3 regions of the Antarctobacter sp. genome follow, and region 1 is predicted to be linked to each of the others. Evidence: riboswitches for the same ligand, from Rfam matches in the RefSeq annotation. Region 1 holds a riboswitch; each other region holds the start of a gene.
The links. Region 1 has a riboswitch for cobalamin ahead of ACQY5B_RS13865 (DUF1636 family protein). Riboswitches for the same ligand answer to the same signal wherever they lie in the genome.
Positions count from the first base shown of each region.

Region 2: it holds a riboswitch for cobalamin, as region 1 does, so the genes downstream of both, bluB (5,6-dimethylbenzimidazole synthase) here and ACQY5B_RS13865 (DUF1636 family protein) in region 1, are expected to answer to the same signal.
Region 3: it holds a riboswitch for cobalamin, as region 1 does, so the genes downstream of both, ACQY5B_RS06410 (hypothetical protein) here and ACQY5B_RS13865 (DUF1636 family protein) in region 1, are expected to answer to the same signal.

Region 1 covers NZ_OZ255849.1:2,679,315-2,685,604, forward strand. Annotated here, with positions in the region: gene cobN (cobaltochelatase subunit CobN) at 1-1,000, opposite strand, end outside; gene cobW (cobalamin biosynthesis protein CobW) at 1,034-2,089, opposite strand; gene ACQY5B_RS13865 (DUF1636 family protein) at 2,086-2,505, opposite strand; cobalamin riboswitch at 2,540-2,731, opposite strand; gene cobO (cob(I)yrinic acid a,c-diamide adenosyltransferase) at 2,823-3,431, shown strand; gene ACQY5B_RS13875 (DUF1289 domain-containing protein) at 3,436-4,323, shown strand; gene ACQY5B_RS13880 (HAD family hydrolase) at 4,320-4,928, shown strand; gene ACQY5B_RS13885 (cobyric acid synthase) at 4,925-6,290, shown strand, end outside.
Region 2 covers NZ_OZ255849.1:1,833,350-1,839,639, reverse strand. Annotated here, with positions in the region: gene ACQY5B_RS09935 (RsmB/NOP family class I SAM-dependent RNA methyltransferase) at 1-774, opposite strand, end outside; gene guaB (IMP dehydrogenase) at 900-2,348, opposite strand; gene ACQY5B_RS09925 (hypothetical protein) at 2,385-2,810, opposite strand; gene bluB (5,6-dimethylbenzimidazole synthase) at 2,827-3,516, opposite strand; cobalamin riboswitch at 3,560-3,739, opposite strand; gene ACQY5B_RS09915 (hypothetical protein) at 3,820-5,328, opposite strand; gene ACQY5B_RS09910 (agmatinase) at 5,500-6,290, shown strand, end outside.
Region 3 covers NZ_OZ255849.1:1,140,844-1,147,133, forward strand. Annotated here, with positions in the region: gene ACQY5B_RS06400 (hydantoinase/oxoprolinase family protein) at 1-1,900, opposite strand, end outside; gene ACQY5B_RS06405 (LysR family transcriptional regulator) at 1,971-2,897, opposite strand; cobalamin riboswitch at 3,010-3,213, shown strand; gene ACQY5B_RS06410 (hypothetical protein) at 3,330-3,632, shown strand; gene ACQY5B_RS06415 (mechanosensitive ion channel family protein) at 3,653-5,971, opposite strand.

The DNA of each region.
Region 1 (6,290 bases):
GGCCCCGCTCCGCCTCGGCCCAGGCCGCGCGCGAAGAAGTCGCCAGGGCCACCTGGAAGACAGGCACATCTCCCGCATCCAGCGGCGAATCCCCCTCGGCCCCGCGCCCGGAAAAGGCGGTTGCATTGACGATGGCGACGGGCGCCAGGTGCGCCACCTGCCGCGCCAGCCATCCCGAGGCGCCCGGCGCCTTCAGCGAAGGCGCGAACAACCCCAAAACGTCAAAGCCGCGCGCCCGCAATTCGGCGCATAGCGCCTCCATGGGCGCCATGTCCGCCGATACGAGGTAAGAGCGGTAGAAAACCAGGCAGACCAGCGGGCGCGGTTTCTTCTCTCCCGAAATCCTCTCGGGGGGGCTTGCCTCCGGCAAGCGGGGGGCAGACAGCCCCCCTCCGCCCTCGCCATCCCGCAACGCCGCCAGAACCGGGCAGCAGACCCCGTGCTCCGGCAGCCAGCCGCCGACCTGCGGCAACCCCTTGGCGCCGCGCACCGGCCCGGCATAGAGCCCCGCCGCCAACGCCATCTGTGCCAGCGCGGCCTGGGCCGCCACCGCGCCGCCCGCGTCGCAAAGATGTGCCAACCGCCGCAGGGTGGAGACCGGCAGGGTCGAGACCTCGTCCAGCCGCGTATCGACCCGCCCATCCCCCGGCAGCACCGCCAGGGCGATCCCCTTCGCCTGTGCCAAGGCGGCGATCTGCTGGATGCCATAGGCCCAATAGGGCACGCCACCGATCAGCCGGACCAGGATGCCCTTGGCCCCCTCCAGAGTCTGTTCAACATAGGTGTCCACAGAGAGCGGATGTTTCAGCGCCGCGATATTGGCCAGCCGCAACGAGGGCATTCGCCCCGCGCGCCCGCCGCCCCGCTCCCAGCCGGCGGCAAAGGCGCCGAGGTCGGAATCCGAGAAGGACAGCACCACAAGGTCCGCCGGGCTTTGCGCCAGATCGGTCGGGGTCTCGCTCTCTTCGAGTCCGTGGCTTTCGCGAAAGATGACGTGCATGACACCGCTCCGGCGCGGCGGGTAAGGCCCGCCTTACTCCGCCGCCTCCGTGGCCACGCCCAGCACGGCCCGGATGGCATCAGGGCGGATATCGTCATGTTCGGCGATCACGACAAGCCTGCCTTGACGGGGCTCGTCCGCTTTCCACGGACGGTCGTACTGATGCCGGACCCTTGCGCCAACTGCCTGCACCAGCAGGCGCATCGGCTTGCCCGCGACACTGGAATAGCCCTTGACCCGCAGGATGTTCTGGCTTTTTGCCAGTTCCTCGATCCGCGCCACCAGATCGGCGGGGGCGGACACCTCGGGAATGTCGACGACGATCGACTCGAAATCGTCGTGTTCATGGTCGTCATGGTCGTCGTGATGGCTGGGACGCGCATCCATGTCGTCCTCTGCCGCCGCCTCCAGCCCCAGGATCACCCGCGGATCGACGGCCCCCTCGGCCACCTCGATCACCGGCAGCGGTCGCGGCGCCTCGGCGGCAATGATCTCCTTGGCCTTTGCCACGCCCTCGGGGCCCGCAAGATCCGGCTTGGTCAGCAGGATGATGTCGGCGCAGGAAATCTGGTCCTCGAAGACCTCCGACAGCGGCGTTTCGTGATCCAGCGAGTCATCCGCCAGCCGCTGTGCATCCACCTTGGCCACGTCGGGCGCGAAACGCCCCGAGGCCACCGCCTCTGCATCGGCCAGCGCAATCACGCCATCCACGGTGATTTTGGACCGGATATCCGGCCAGTCAAAGGCTTTCAGCAGCGGTTTCGGCAGAGCGAGACCCGAGGTCTCGATCAGGATATGTTCCGGGCGCGGGTCCAGCGCCATCAGCGCCTCGATCGTCGGAATGAAATCATCGGCCACGGTGCAGCAGATGCAGCCGTTGGCCAGTTCCATGATGTTTTCCGCCGGGCAATCGGGGATGGCACAGCCCTTGAGGATTTCGCCATCGACGCCCACGTCGCCGAACTCGTTGACAACAACGGCCAGCCGCTTGCCGCCGGGGTTCTGCATCAGGTGGGTGATCAGCGTCGTCTTGCCCGAGCCCAGAAAGCCGGTGATGACGGTGACGGGAAGCTTGGCGAGATCAGTCATGTCTGTTCCTTTTCCGGCGTTCCGGTCTGTTCGGGCGGGATGCGCGCGATGCAATTGCGTTTGAAATGTTCCGGCCGCGCGCGCCAGGGGATCACCCCGTCACGGGCCGCATGATACAGCGCGACACCTTCGGCCAGCAGGTCCGGATGCGACGCTTCGTGAAGGTTTCCGTAGACGTAGGTCCAGCGTTCCGGCCCCCCGCGCATGGCAACGGAACAGCCATAGTCGCAGTTCTGCAGGCATTCCACCGGCGTCAACGTGACACCCTCGGGCATCTCGCGCTCGGCAAGCGCATCGTGCAGGCGCTGGCCCGGGCGCACACCGCCCTCCGGCACGTCTTCGCCGCGCCGACACTTGACGCAAACCAGCAGTTCGACCGGCGCCTGGCCCGCGTCCTGCTGCGTATCGTGATCCATTTCAGACCTCCTCCGGGGCACCCCGCCCGGGATTAAAGTTGCACCTGGGATGGCAGGTCTCCTGGCTCGCGGGTCGCGGCACCCCCGCGCCTTCCCGGCCGGTCTGGCCAGTGGCACGTTGCGAGGGCGCTCACCGCTTACAGTTGCGGGGGCAGCCGCGGGGTTTCACCGCGTTCCCTGTTGTCCTCCCCGGGTGCTCCGGGGAACCATCGTGAGGGGGGTGGTGCGACAGACGGGCGGACATGTCAATCGCGAAGCACGTTGACGGGGCGCGACACGGATGCAATTCCTGCCTGAACCGATCAACGGAGCGCGCAATGGACGAGATCACCACCCGCCACAACGAAAAGATGCGCCGCATCAAGGCCGCCCGCGACGAGATGATGAAGACCAAGACCGAGGAAAAGGGTCTGATCATGGTCCACACCGGCAAGGGCAAGGGCAAGAGCTCGGCCGGGTTCGGTATGATCATGCGCTGCATCGCGCATGGCATGCCCTGCGCGGTGGTGCAATTCATCAAGGGCAACTGGGACACCGGCGAAAAGACCTTTCTGCGCGACCGCTTTGCCGAGGAATGCCGGTTCTTCGTGTCCGGCGAGGGCTTTACCTGGGAAACCCAGGACCGCGAGCGGGACATTGCCGCCGCCCAGAACGGCTGGAAGATCGCGCAGGAACAGATCCTCGATCCCGAAATCAAGTTCGTCCTGCTGGACGAGATCAACATCGCCCTGCGCTATGACTACATCGACATCGACGAGGTGGTGGACTTCCTGCTGCACCAGAAACCGGTCATGACCCATGTCTGCCTGACGGGCCGCAACGCCAAGCCGGAACTGATCGAGGCCGCCGACCTGGTGACCGAGATGGACCTGATCAAACACCCCTTCCGCGACGGCGTGAAGGCACAGAAAGGCGTGGAGTTCTAGGCCCATGAGCCGCATGACCCGCCTGCCCCCGGCCAGCCCCTGCGTGGCGCGATGCGTGATCGACGAGGCATCGCAACTGTGCACGGGATGCGCCCGCAGCCTGGACGAGATCGCTTGCTGGGGTAGTGCCTCGGACGATTTCCGCGCCGGCGTCTGGGCCGCCTTGCCCGCCCGCGCCACGAACATGGGGCTGAAGACGCGCCGCCTGTCCTGGCAGGGTGACACGCTCTTGACCGAAACCGCGCGCCGCATCGCGGAAGACGGTGCGCGGCTGGTGGCGGGCATATGGGGGGCCTCGGGAGAACTGTCGCGCCTGCCGGGGACAGAATGCGCGGCACAGATCGGTGATGGCGTGCTGACCCTGCAACTGGACAATGCCGCGCTGCGGCTGGAGGCCGCGCGCTACCTCACCGCCTTCGAGATAGACCGCCCGGAGGCGCCGACACTGATCGCGCTTGCCGTTCCGATCGGTCGCGCCCTGCGCGATCCTGCCCGCTCCCTGACCGCGCTTGGCCCGGACGAAGACGCGCTTTTGCCGCGCGATGCCGGTGGCACGCGGTTCGACCTGGGGCTAGGCAGCCGCGCCGCCCGATTCACCGTCCGTTGCGACAAGGCGCTTGCTGCGAGGCTGGCCCGCTGCCAGGGCACCGCGTGGCCGGATCACCTGTCGCGCAGCGGCCTGGCCCTGCGGGACGCCGCACCGGTGCGGGTGATCGAGACACCCTGTCTGCGGCTTGAGATCGACGCCGAGATTCCCCCGCCGGACGGCGCCTCTCCAGAAGGGCCGCACACGCACCTCTTGCCGGACCACGTGGCGCAGCGGCTGGAAACGCCCCCGACTGTGCCCTTGCCCGCCGGCTATGTCGCAACTGCCCTGATCTACCCTCAATGACCACCGAACTTGTCGTCTGGGACTTCGACGGCGTTTTGAACGCCGAACCGCCGGGCGAACCTTTCGGATGGGTCGCCGACCTGGACCGGACGCTGGGTCTGTCGCCGCGCGCCTTTCGCGCCTTCCTGAACCGGCCGGGACAGGCCGCACGCGTGTTGCGCGGCGCGCTGCCACTGGAACAGGCGCTGGCCGACTGGCTGGCCACGCAGCACACGGATGTCAGCGCCGCGGTCTTGCTGGACCATTGGTTGCAGGCCGAGGACCGGCCCGACAAACAGGTGATCGACTGGCTGGCACGCAGTCCCGCGCGCGCCGTGATCGGCACCAACAATCCCGCACCGAGGGCAGATTATATCATGGATGTCATGGGGTTGTCAGAACATGTCGAGACGATCTTCGCCTCTGGCCCGATGGGTGTCGCCAAGCCCGATCAAGGTTTTTTCGGCCAGATCGAACGCTGGTCGGGGATGATGCCGCAGAACCTGCTTCTGATCGACGACAACCGCGAGAACCTGGCCTCAGCAGCCCGGCGCGGCTGGCAGACCTTTCACTTTGACGCGCGCACTCGCCTTGATCTGCCGGTCCGGCTGGGGATCGCGCCATGAGCCGCGCGGTGATGATCCAGGGCACTGGGTCCAATGTCGGCAAGTCCATGCTGGTGGCGGGTCTCTGCCGGGCGGCGCTGCGGCGTGGCTACTCGGTGGCCCCGTTCAAGCCGCAGAACATGTCGAACAATGCCGCCGTGACCTCTGACGGAGGCGAGATCGGGCGGGCGCAGGCGCTTCAGGCGCTGGCCTGCGGCTTGCCGCTCCACACGGATATGAACCCGGTCCTGTTGAAACCAGAAACGGATGTGGGCGCACAGGTGGTCGTTCAGGGCAAGAGAGTGACCACCGCCAAGGCCCGAGATTACGCGAAGTTGAAGCCGCAACTTCTTGGTTCCGTTATTGAAAGCTTCAATCGACTCAAGGCGGTGCATGATCTGGTGATCGTCGAAGGGGCCGGCAGTCCGGCAGAGGTGAACCTGCGCAATGGCGACATCGCCAACATGGGGTTTGCCGAGGCCGCAGTCGTGCCGGTAATCCTTGCCGGAGACATCGACCGGGGCGGCGTGATCGCCCAGATCGTCGGCACCCAGGCAATACTGCCGACCGAAGACGCCAACAGGATTTCCGGGTTTATTGTCAACAAGTTCCGCGGCGATCCTCGTCTTTTCGACGAGGGTTACAAGCTGATCGAAGAGCGCACCGGCTGGCGCGGCTATGGTGTCGCCCCCTGGTTTCCCGAGGCCTGGCGCCTGCCTGCAGAGGATGCGCTGGACATCCGCACGCAAACCCGTCGCGAAGGCTTGCATGTGGTCTGCCTCTGCTTTTCGCGCATGGCGAATTTCGACGATCTCGACCCGCTGGCGCAGGAACCGGGCGTGCGCCTGACCATGCTCCGGCGCGGCGAGGCGATCCCCGGCGACGCCGACCTCGTGATCCTGCCCGGTAGCAAGTCCACCCGCGGCGACCTTGCCTTCCTGCGCGAACAAGGCTGGGACGTGGACCTAATGGCGCATCATCGCCGTGGCGGTCGGGTGCTGGGGATTTGTGGCGGCTATCAGATGCTTGGCCGCGTGGTTGATGACCCGCAGGGCATCGAGGGGCCGGCGGGCCGCGATCCCGGCCTTGGCCTGCTGGAGATCGACACCGTCATGACCGCGGACAAGTCCCTGACAGAGGTAAACGCCCGCCATGCGGCCACCGGCACCCCGTTCCACGGCTACGAAATCCATATCGGCCGCAGCGACGGCCCGGACCGCGTCCGCCCCTTCGCCTTTGTCGGGGACAATCCCGAAGGGGCGATCAGCGCCGATGGCCGGGTGATGGGCAGCTACCTGCACGGCATGTTCCGCGACGACCGGTTTCGCGCCGCATGGCTGAATGGTTTCGGGGTCGAAGCCAGCGCCTCGTATGATGCGACGG
Region 2 (6,290 bases), 850 kb from region 1:
CAGGTCGATCATCCGTTTCGGAGCCGCATCATGGGCCACAACCGGCCCGCCCCGCATCTGTGCCGCCATCGCCAGCGCCTTGCCGCCACCGCCGGCGCAATAGTCCAGAACCCGCATGCCCGGTTCCAGCGGCAGCAGGTCGACCACCGCCTGGCTGGCCGCATCCTGCAATTCCACGAGGCCGTCGAGATATGCGCCGCTGCGCATGATCCTCCGGGCACCCTCCGTCACACGCAAAGCGGTCGCCGAAAGCTCATGAGGTTCGGCCAGAATCCCGTCTTGTCCCAGACGCGCCATTGCGGTTTCAGGCGTGGCCCGCAAAAGATTGACACGGAGAAAGACATCGGCCCGGGATCGAAGGGCCAGCGCCGTCGCATCTGCCTCTGCCCCCAGGCTGTCCCGGAAACGCGGCGCCAGCCAGTCCGGCAGGTCCAGCGCCGCCGCCCCGTGCGGCGCCTGCCCGGCGGCCAGTTCATCTGCATCAAGCGGGGCCGGGGCATGGCCCTGCCCCGAGAATACCTGGGCGGGATCTTCTTCCCTGAGGCGGAGCAGCCCCAACAAACGCGCCCGGCCGGTTTCGCCCCCGCCCAGGGCCGCGGTCGACCGCCAGCAGCGCAGCGCGTCGAACACAAGGTCGCGTACTGCGGCCCGGTCCTTGGATCCGGCATAGCGGGCAGAGCGTCCCCAGCTGGTCAGGGCCTGTTCCGCCGCCTGCCCGGCGGCGATCCGGTCCAGCAATTCAATGGCGGCCTGCACGCGGGCGGCGGGGGTCATGGGCTGTTCTCCAACGGCGGCAATCGCCTCTGCCTAGACCAGAGACACAGGTTTGACGATGCCCCGGCGCATGTTCCGCGCCGGGGCATTGTTTCAAAGTTTACCGGAAACAGTCCGGACAGAACTCATCCAATCCGGTAATTGGGGCTTTCGCGGGTGATCTGAACGTCGTGCACATGGCTTTCCTTCAGCCCTGCCCCGGTGATCTTCACGAAGGTGCAGTTGCGGCGCATCTCCTCGACCGTGGCGCAGCCGGTATAGCCCATCGCGGCCCGAAGTCCGCCGACCAGCTGGTGCAGGACCACGCCCGCCGGCCCCTTGTAGGGAACCTGCCCCTCGATCCCTTCGGGGACCAGCTTGTCGCTGGCCGCGTCCTTCTGGAAATAGCGGTCAGCCGAGCCGCGCGCCATGGCGCCCAGGCTACCCATGCCGCGATAGGCCTTGAACGACCGCCCCTGGTACAAAATCACCTCGCCCGGGCTTTCGTCTGTCCCGGCGATCATGGACCCGACCATCGCGCAGGAAGCCCCCGCCGCGATGGCCTTGGCGAAATCGCCCGAGAACTTGATGCCGCCATCCGCAATCACCGGCACGTCACCGGCCGCCGTCGCACATTCCATGATCGCGGTCAGCTGGGGCACGCCGACACCGGCCACCATCCGCGTGGTGCAGATCGACCCGGGTCCGATCCCCACCTTGATCGCATCGGCGCCCGCGTCGATGAGGGCCCGCGCGGCATCCGCCGTCGCCACGTTGCCTGCGATCACCTGCACCTCGTTCGACAACAGCTTGGCGCGTTCGACCGCTTCCAGCACACCGGCGGAATGGCCATGCGCCGTGTCGACCACGATGATGTCGACCTGCGCATCCGCGAGGGCCTGAGAGCGTTCATAGCCCGAGTCGCCAACGCCCGTGGCCGCCGCGACGCGCAGACGCCCGAGGTCGTCCTTGCAGGCGGTCGGGTTCACCACCGCCTTTTCCGTGTCCTTCAGCGTCAGAAGCCCCGTCAGCTTGCCGTCCTTGTCGGTCACCAGCAGCTTTTCGATCCGGCGGGCCTTCATCAGGTTGATGGCTTCCTCGCGGTCCGCCGGTTCGGTCAGGATCGCGAGGTTGTCGCGGGTCATCATGGCGTGAACCGGCGTGCCGTCGTTCTCGGCAAAGCGCATGTCGCGGTTGGTGACGATCCCCACGACGCGATGCGCCTCGTCGATCACGGGAAAGCCGGTAAAGCCGTAGCGCTCCGTCAGCATCCGGGCATCGCCCAGGGTCTGATCCGGGCGCAGGGTGACGGGGTTGTAGACGATGCCGCTTTCAAAGCGCTTGACCCGCCGCACTTCGCGCGCCTGTTCCTCGATCCCGAGGTTCTTGTGGATCACCCCGATACCACCGGCCTGCGCCATGGTGATCGCCATCCGGCTTTCGGTGACGGTGTCCATCGCGGAACTCAAAAGCGGAATATTCAACGCAATCGACTTGGTCACTTGCGTCCGGGTGTCCGCCGTCGACGGCAACACGTTCGAGGCCGCGGGAACAAGCAGGACGTCATCGAAGGTCAGGGCCTCGCGAATCTCCATTGGGGCACTCCTTGGGAGGGATCGGTTGGCGCGTCCCTATCGCATGCGGAGACGGGAAAGGAAAGAGCGCGCGGTGCGTCGCGGCGTCGTGCCCGGATCGGGGTGAAAGATATCCTCTTCCAGCGGCACGTCGAACCGCCAGTCAAACGGAAAGACCCGGTCGCGCGGCAGGTCCAGCGTATCCGGGGCCTGCGGGTCCTGACTATCGATCCAGCCACTGTCGCTGAGCCAGAAGATCGCGCGCAGCGTGCCGCCGCTGTCGGTATCCACGACAAAGACCGAGGCCAGTTCTGCCCCGTTCGAGAGGATCGAGGTGCCGTGCATCCAGTAATCGCCGTCGGCCCTTGACACCTGCGACGGGTTGCGAACCGCGTGCTGCCCGGTCTGCGGATCACTGCGCAGGACAAAGCGGGGCGCGCCGTGCAACAGGTTGATGCGCTTCATCGTTTCCTGATCTACCACGTCTGACCTCTTGTGCTCACTCGGGCGACACGTCTTGCCAATGGTCTTCCATGATCAGGCTGTCCAGGTCCAGCCGCTTGCGCCAGCCCCGCGCCTGCAGTTCCGGCTGGCCAAAGGCCTCATCGATATGACCGACGCAAAGGTAGGCGACGACCTCAACATGGTCGGGCAAGCCCAGCAGCGCGCGCAGATCCTCTTGCCGAAAGATGCTGACCCAGCCGACGCCCAGCCCCTCGGCCCTCGCCGCAAGCCAGAGGTTCTGCACCGCGCAGACCGTGGAATAGAGGTCCATATCCCGGTTATGCGTCCGCCCCAGCACCACCTTGCCGCCGCGGGTCCGGTCGCAGGTCACCGCGATGTTCAGCGGCGCCTTCAGGATGCCTTCCAGTTTCAGCGCGGCGTATCGGCTCCGCTTTTCACCTTCGAACATGGCTTCGGCCTCGGCATTGGCGGTCTCGAAGGCGGCATGGACCGCCCGCCGCCGGGCCGCATCGCGGATCAGGATAAAGTTCCAGGGCTGCATGAAGCCGACCGAAGGCGCCGCATGGGCCGCCTCCAGCACGCGGCGCAGCATGGCGGGATCAATCGGGTCGGGCAGGAATTCGTTGCGCACATCCCGCCGCGCGCAGATCACATCGTAAAGTGCCTGACGCTCGCAGGCGGAGAATTTGCGCGCTTTCTCGGGCGCAGCTTGGGGATCGGGCATTCTTCGGCTCCGCAAATGACAATGACCGGACGCTGTCCAAGGCGCCGGTCCGTGTCGTCAGGCCGGTCTTCTGGCTTGGGGTCTGCCGGGGCGGACGCCTTCCCGGGGCTGGCCCCAGTGGCATCTGTCCGCTCCATCCCCCTTACAGCGGCGGGCCCGCGCCGGACTTGCACCGGCTTCCCGATTCTCCCCATATCGGGGCACCTGACAGCGCCAGAGTGCGTCAGTCCATCCGCAGGGGCAACCATCCAGGCGCAACAGGCGCCCCAAGAGGCGCCTGCACGGATCCGGCAATTGCGGGTTTCAGTCAGAGGCTGCGTCGGCCTTTTTCTTGTCCGCCTTCTCGACCGCCTCGCCAATGGACTGGACCGACCAGGCGAAATCCACGTCCAGCGCCGTATCGAAGACCCAGTAGTCGCGCGGGACATAGAAATTCGCCGCATAGCCCGAGCCACGTCCGCCCCAGGCCGCAAGACCGTGACAGGTCATGCAGTTGGTCTGGATGCCCATGTCCGTCGTCGTCGTTGTCCAGCCGCCGGCGCCATCGGGGATCTGTACGGTCTCGGTGATGCCGATGACCGGCGTGCCGAACCCGGCCTCCAGGTAGGGGTTGAAGGCCGTCACCAGCGCACCGACGTTCTTGCCCCCGACAAGGGGTTGCGCCGGCACCAACATCGAGTAGGCCGGCGCCATCGCGTAATGCGCCGCCTGCGTGGTCAGCGTGTCAGGCCGCGCCGAGGCGATGGCGGCACTGGAGGGCGTGTTGGGCCGCGCGGCATCCGCCTCCCACCAGAAGGTCTGCCATGTCCACTGGGTCGTTTCCCGAGACGTGACATGCATGGCCACCAGCAGGGCGATGGAGGTTTCGCCGTCGGTCAGGTCGCTGCTGTCGCCCGTCGACTTGTTGACGAAAGCCGCATCCTCATCCTTGAGGTTGACCGCGATGAAATCGTCGACGGAATAGATGTTCCCCTCGGACGGGCTTTTGCAGTTGACGTCGACGCCGGTCGATTTTGTCGGGCCATCAAGGTCAAGATCGACATAGACGCATTGCTGCCAGAGCGTTTCGGGATAGCCGCCTTGTTTCATGTCCGGTGTCCAGTTCGCCAGGTCCGGCTCTCCGGGCCAGGCCGTAAAGGCGTATAGCCTGCGGGTCCGGCCGTCTTCGCCCGTCCATTCGGTGATGCGATCGTCGGTGATCAACTTGTAGACCGGTTTGACGTTCACCGCCGCGTCGGGAAAGCGCACCTTGTCTCCCTGCTCCAACAACCGGTCCAGCACCTCTGGTTTGCCGGTGCCGGTGTCCAGCAGGTACTGCGCCGAGGGCGGGCTGTAGGCCACGTTTTCCAGCACGTCTGTATTCACGATAATCCCGGCGGCATTTTTCGCCGGCTCGGTGCCGTCCTTCTTTTCCTGCGCCGCGTTCGCGAGGAAACCATCGACCAGCCCGTGTTTGAACATCTGATTGGACTCGCCCAGCCGGAACCGGTCTTCCGGGGCCTCGCCGGTAAAGACGTCGATCACATCCGCCTTGGTCAACCAGGTCTGATAGGTCAGTCGGGCATAGGCGCCCTCACCCTCGACCGGTTTCGTCAGGCCGGCCCAGATCCCCCAGGCATGGGCATGGATGGCGCCCGTATTCTGCGGTTCGGCCCGAATCCAGGCGTCGATCTCGGCCTCGGGCGTCGGAAAGCGGACGCCAGGCGCAGGTTCCGCTGGCATGTCGACGCCAAAGTCCTGTGCCAAGACTGTCAGCGGCAGCCCCGCCAGCGCGATGGCCAACAACGGCCCGTTCTTGTTCAAAAGGTTCATTCCAGTCCCCCATTGCAATCAAAGATTGTATTCATGTGACGCACGGTAACCCCTCACCGCGTGTACACAAGAACAACCTTTCAACCTTAACGATTAATTTTATCCTGACGCGCAATGCCCCTTGTTGCGCGCGCCCCTCCGACTAGGCTGGCGCCAATCAAGGAGACCCCTATGAGTCACGGTTACGAATCCGGTCGGCTGAACCTTCCGTTCACCGGCATCTGCACCTTTGCCAAGGCCCCCTATCAGCCCGATTGGTCCAATTTGCAGGCCGACGCGGCAATCCTTGGTGCGCCTTTCGACGCGGGAACCCAATGGCGCGCGGGGGCACGGTTCGGCCCGCGCGGCGTGCGCGAGGCCTCGACCCTGTTCAGCTTTGGTCATGCAGGTGCCTACGATCACGAGGACGACGTGACCTATCTGGACGGCGTGCAACTGGTCGACATGGGCGACGCCGACATCATCCATACCGACACCGCAAGCAGCCATGCCAACATCCGCCGCGGCGTCGAGGCGGCGCTGGCTGCGCGCGCCCTGCCCGTAACCATTGGCGGAGATCATTCGGTCAACATTCCCTGCATCGAGGCCTACGAAGGCCGCGCGCCCTTCCATGTCCTGCAGATCGACGCGCACCTGGATTTCGTCGATGAACGGCACGGCGTCACCCGCGGACATGGCAATCCGATGCGTAGGGCGGCGGAGAAATCCTGGGTCACCGGGCTGACGCAACTGGGCATCCGCAACGTTTCGTCCACGGCGCGCGAGGGTTACGAGGATGCGCGCGCCCGTGGCTCCGACATCCTGTCGGTCCGGCAGGTGCGCAGGCTGGGCCCCGAGGCCACCGCCGCCCGCCTGCCCGAAGGCGTGCCGATCTACATCACCATCGACATCGACGCCTTCTGCCCGTCGATCGCGCCGGGCACCGGCACACCCAGCCACGGCGGATTCCTCTACTACGAGGT
Region 3 (6,290 bases), 1.5 Mb from region 1:
CAAAGAGCGGGCGGGTGCCCTCGCCAGTCCTCTCGTCGGCGCGCGCGGTCGGCGCAACAGGCTCAACAGCGGGCCGGGTGGTGAAGGCATTGACCGACCAGACCGTGATTTCCGCTTCCAGCCCCTCGACCGTGCGGCCGAACAAGGCGGTGTACTCGGCCTCGAACCGGCTCAGCAGCCGGTCGGCATCGGGCGCCGCCATGTCCTTTAGCGGGACGGGAACAGGGATTTCCCAACCCTGACCGGCATATCGCATGAAGACCTTGGCCTCGGCGTCTATCGGGGCCGTGGCATCGCAGGTGCGCACGAAACTTTCCGCCTCGTCGCGCAGTTCAGCGAACAGCGCCTTGACCGTCGCGGCGTCGAACTCCCGCATCCGGGTAAAGACCGAGCGGTTCGCCTCGAAGCTGAAGGGCGCGCGCAGGAACCCGATGGCCGATCCCACGCCCGCGCCCCGTGGCACTAGGCAGCGCGCAACGCCCAGTTTCTCGCAAAGCCGCGCGGCGTGCAGTGGCGCGGCGCCACCAAAGGCAATCATCGTGTAACGGCCCAGGTCTTCGCCGTTTTCCACCGCGTGCACGCGCGCGGCATTTGCCATGTTCTCGTCCACCACCTCGGCCAGACCGTAAGCGGCTTCCAGCGCGTCCATCTCCAGCGTGTCTCCGATCTCTGCCCGTAGCGCCCCCTCGGCGCGGTCCGGGTCCAGCGTGATGGAGCCGCCGGCGAAATTTGCTGGGTCCAGCTTGCCCAGGACGAGGTCCGCGTCCGTGACGGCGGGTCGCGTGCCGCCGCGCCCGTAGCAGGCCGGGCCGGGTTCCGATCCCGCGCTTTCCGGGCCGACACGGATCTGGTTCATCGCATCCACCGAAGCCAGCGAGCCGCCCCCGGCGCCGATTTCCACCATGTCGATCACCGGGATCGAGATCGGCATCCCCGAACCTTTCTTGAACCGGTAGCTGCGCGCCACCTCGAAGACCCGCGCCGTCTTGGGCGTATGCCCGCGGATCAGACAGATCTTGGCCGTCGTCCCGCCCATGTCAAAACTCAATACCCGGTCCAGCCCGTGCCGTGCCGCGATCTCGGCGGCAAAGATCGCGCCCCCGGCGGGGCCGCTTTCCACCAGCCGTACCGGGAATTCCGCCGCCATTTCCAGCGAGAGGATGCCGCCGCCCGAATGCATCAGGAAGACGGGGCAATCGGCCCCCTCGTGCGCCAGCCGTTCCTTCAGCCGGCCAAGATAGGACGCCATCAGCGGGCGGATATAGGCGTTGGCGATGGTGGTGTTGAAACGCTCGTACTCGCGCATCTGCGGCGAGACCTCGGAGGACAGCGAGATGTCCACACCGGGCAAAGCTTCGGCCAGCACCTCGGCCACCATGCGCTCATGCGCGTCATTGGCATAGGCGTGCAAAAGGCCCACGGCGACACTGCCGTATCCGCCCGCGCGCAGGGTTTCGGCCAGGGTTTCGATCTCGGTCCGGTTCAGCGGGATCAGGACACCGCCGTCCGCGTCCATGCGCTCATTCACTGTGTAGCGCCGGTTCCGGGGCAAGAGCGGCTCGGGCAGCACGAGGTTCAGGTCGTATTGCTCGAACCGGCTTTCGGTGCGCATCTCGATCACGTCGCGGAAGCCGGCGGTCGTGACCAGCGCCGTCTTTGCGCCGCGTCGCTCGATCAGCGCATTGGTGGCCAGCGTCGTGCCGTGGATCACCTGGGCGATCTGTCTCGCGGCCACGCCTGCGAGGTCGCAAACCCGGTGCAGCCCCTCGACGATGGCCTCTTCAGGGGCGGCATGGGTGGTCAGCACCTTGGTCGAGGTCAGCCCGTCCGGCCCTTCCAGCACCACGTCGGTAAAGGTCCCGCCGATGTCGACGCCAAGGCGATAAAGCGGTTCGGGCATGATGGGCTCCTGTCGGTGGTCCCGTCGAGCCTAGCGACCTGACATCATGCGATCCAATTATTTGATCGGATCAGGAGGATCGAGTTTTCTTATCCTCTGGGGGCGCCAAGTGCGCGCGCGCCACCTCCTGCGCCAGTTCGGCCGCCCGGGCGACATAGGACGGCGCCAGCCCCGCGTCGTAACGTGCCCGAAAGCGCAGCGGGTCCGGCACCCAAAGGTAGCGCAGGGGCACCAGCCGCCCGGCGGCGATCTGGTCGCGCAGCATGATCTCTGGCAGGCAGGCCAGCCCCAGGCCGTCCAGCGTCATCTGCAGGCAGGCGGCAAGGTTGGTCGAAGGCACCAGCCGCACGTCCAGGTCCGGGTGCGAGGCGACATGGTCGCGCAATTGTTCGAAGGGCAGGGTGCCACGGGCATGGGTCAACACCGGGTGCCGCGCGATGTCGCGCAGGCTCAGCGCGCGGCCCTGCAGGCCCAGGCCCGGCGCCGCGACCCAGACCTGTGGAAACGCGCCAAGGTCCACGCCACCCGAGATCTGCCGCCCGAACGGGCCGCTCTGCAACGTCAGGTCCAGCCCCCGGCTGAACAGCGAGGGCGAGAGATTGGCGGACAGATCCACCGTCAGTTCCACGTCGATGGCCGGAAACCGATCCTTGAGCGCCCGCAGGAAGGGGCCCAGCCAGCTGTGCACGATCATCTCTGTCACGCCGAGACGCAGCACGCCCTCGAACAGGTGATCTTCGCCAGCGGCGGCGACGAACCCGTCCATCGCGGTCAGAACGGCCCGGGCTCGGGGCAGCATCGTCCGGCCCGTCGGCGTCAACCGGACCGACCCGGCGTCGCGGTTGAACAGGCGCAGCCCCAGTAGCGATTCCAGCGCCGAGATCCGGGTCGAGATATTGGGCTGGGTCGTGTTCAGCCGTTCCGCTGCACGACGAAAGCTGGCCAGGTCGGCCACCTGCACGAAGGCTTCGAGCTGTTTGACGGTGATCTGGCCCATGCCTGCACTCTGTCGCCTGCGTTGCATCGGCGCAAGCGGCGGACATGGGGCGGTATTGCAGCGTTCAAGCAAGTCATCCGGCCCGAACCGCTTGACCGGGCGAGAGCGCTGCGCCACTTTGACCACAGATGGTGACCGCGCCCGCGCGGTCTGAAAAGGGAACGCGGTGAGGGGCTTTGTCCCAAGTCCGCGACTGCCCCCGCAACTGTAAGCGGCGAGCCATCCCGAAGTGACCACTGGGCCGCAAGGCCCGGGAAGGTTCGGGACAGCGCCTTGACCCGCAAGTCAGGAGACCTGCCATCGCCGGGCGCCTTGCGCCCAAGCCACTCAACCCGGGCGGGGTGCCCCGGAGACGCGAAAGACGAATGGCAACCTGCCACCCGTCCTGCCGCCGATCCATGATCCCCGCCCCAGCCTTGCGCGGAGGGCGCGATGACGATCGAACGGGTACTGACCCTATTGCAGACACGGGCCGAGACACCGGAACGGGCCCGGGAACTGGCCAGCATGGGCTACATGCAATGGCTGGGCAGCCTGCCGGGATGTGCAAGCTACAAGGAAGAGGCGCTGCATGCCTGGACCTGTGCCCAGCCGTTTGCGGGCACAGATCCGGCGGTGGCGGTGTTCTGCGACTTGCTGCATCACTCGATCCGGTGCCCGGCGGTGCCATTGGACCTGCCCTTGCCCCAGCCGCAACGACGCGGCGGCGCGCGGAAACGGCGGCTGTCGATCTGACCGGAGCTTTGCGCCGCAATCTATGCCGTGGTCGGACCTGACCCATTGTCTGCGGCCAGGTGCACGGTCTGCGTCGGGTAGGCAAAGTTGATGCCCAGCTCTTCGGCCAGGGACAGGATATCGAGGATCAGCGCCTGTTGCGCGGCGATCTGCGCCTCGTAGCTGAAAACGCGGAAGTGCCCCCATAGTTCGATGTCGATACTGTGGGGGCCCAGCGACGTGATGCCGATCGTCACATTGTCGGTCTCGGCCTCCGGTTGATCGCGGTAAATCTCCATCAGCCGCGCCACGAACTGTTCCAGTTGCGCACGCGGGGTTTCGTAGGTGAGGCCGATCTTCATCAGTACGCGACGCCTCCGCCGGCTGCCCCAGTTGGATATCACCTGGTCAGAAAGCTGGGCGTTGGGCACGATCATCAGGGTGTCGTCCAGCTTGCGCAGGCGCGTCGAACGCAGGCCCACCGTTTCTATCACGGCCAGCGAGTCGGCTGCCTCGACGAGGTCGCCCTTGCGGAAGGGACGGTCGGACAGAAGGATCGCGCCGCCGATGATGTTGGACACGGTTTCGCGTGCGGCAAAGGCCAGGGCCACGCCGCCGATCCCCAGGCCGGTCAGGACCCCTTCGTAGGGCAGGCCGGCAACATCGGCACAGCCGATCACCGCCCCGACGACGATCAACAGTTTCATCAATCCCTGGGCCAGCGACAGTACGATTTCGTCCGTGTAGGCAAGGGTCTGCGTCGCCTTGGTCATAAGTGCGTCAAAGATCAGCGAGACGATACGATAGGTCAGCGCTGCGCCGGCCAGGATCAGCAGCATCGCGGACAGGCCCGACATCACGCCGAAAGCCCGCAACGTCAGGCCCAGCCGCTCGCTGGCGTCAAGGAACAGCAAGGCGACGGCCATCAAGCCGACCGGGCCGGCCAACTGTCCCACAAGGCGTCCCCTCTGGCTATCCCGTCCCGCCAGGCGGCGCGCGACGACCGATCCTGTCATCAGCACCAGCGTCATGACCCCTAGGTAGGCTAGCACTCCCATCCATTGCCAGGTCTCCAGTCCCCAGGCCTCGGCTTGCAGCCAACCGGCACGCGCAAGGACCGCCTGCCGCGTGGCAAAGAACTGTGACAGGGGCGGTTGCGTGGTCAGGCCGGGCGCAAGAGGCATCTTTTCGAGGGCCGCGTAGATGTCTGGCAACTCTGCCATCGTCTCGCGTGAGAAACGCCAGCGCCGCTCCACGGTGCGCCCCTCGTCGTCGAGGATGTCCGTGGGCGCGATGGTGATGTCGCCGACCGGATGGCGATAGTAGACATACGGCAGGGGGCGGTTGGGATCGTCGGGGATCTCCTGCCAGTAGACAAAACCGATCCGGTCGATGCTCTGGCGGAGGTAATCGGCCATCAGCGCGCCCTCGATCCGGCGCAACTGGCGCGGAACGTGATCAAGGTTCAGCGCCCGCAATGCACGGGCATCGCCCGCGCCGACCCAGTCATTGGCACCAAGGAGAAAGTCCATCATCACCATGCGCGGACTGCCGGCTCGCGCCCGTTCGAGCGCCTCCAGCGTGTCGTGCCCCCGGGCATCAATCAGTCGTTCCAGATCTGCCTGCAGGATCACGGCAGGCGGGACGACCAGTTGCCACAGTCCATCAGCTCCCAGGCGGAACCGTAGGCTGTGGCCGGCGCTTGTGCCAGCCGGGCTGATCTCGAAGGCCAGCGTCTCGCCAGGCTCTGCCCCGGCGGGCGGGACCGGTGCATCCCAAAGCCGGAAAGTCGAGATGTCGAGGATGTGCCAGAGCGCGCGCCGCCGACGTTCCCGGTCCGACGAGTCCCCGTCCGGGCTATCGTAAGTCAGCAACGGTTCGATCCAGCGTACCTGGCCTTCGCGCCCGTGGTAGATGGCGTCATTGCCCGCGGTGAGGATGCTGCGCAGCGTCGCCTGCGGAGTGGCGCCGCTGAACCAGGCGGGGCGTTGTTGCTGGGCGATCGCGGCGCGATGCCCGTTCCACCAGTCACCTGACCCGAAACGCCCGGCAAAGCTTTGCCCGTCCGCCGACAGAACAAAGATGAAATCGCCGCTTTCCCCACCCTCGGACCATGTGCCGCGCAGAACTCCGTCGCGCGTTACGCCGGCGACGGTGCCGCCGCCGGGCTGGTAGGTGCCGCTGACCGCGTCGCCGCGTTGTTGCAGAATCAGAAATGCCTCTCCGGAGGACCAGAAGGTCTGCCAGTCGCCAGGCCAGCCGGTATGACCCTCCGGTTGTGCCGCCAGCGCGCGGGGCAGCATCAGGCTACAGGCCAGCAGCATCGTAAGGGCGGCGATACGGCGAAGGGGAAGGGGCATCCGTCGGATCCGTCTTGGGGTCGCGACAGCATAGGCGCATGCGCGGCCCTCGTTGCGATTCGGGTCGGTGGGCCGGTCCTTGTTGGCGCCTGCGTGGCAGAAGGGTCACGGCGTTGCGCGGCTTTGGGTCAAAGTTGTCACAAGTCGGCGCGAGCAGAGGGCTTTGTTTCGTCTGCGAACCCGGAACAGAGTGTTTCCCGGCGCTGGATCCCAAAACCGGACTCGCGCAATGTTGGCATGTGTAAGGTGACGCGAGGTGAGAGTGTGGCTTTTTTATGGCCATATCCGAGCGCGCCCCGCGCCTGGACCGGACCGGCAG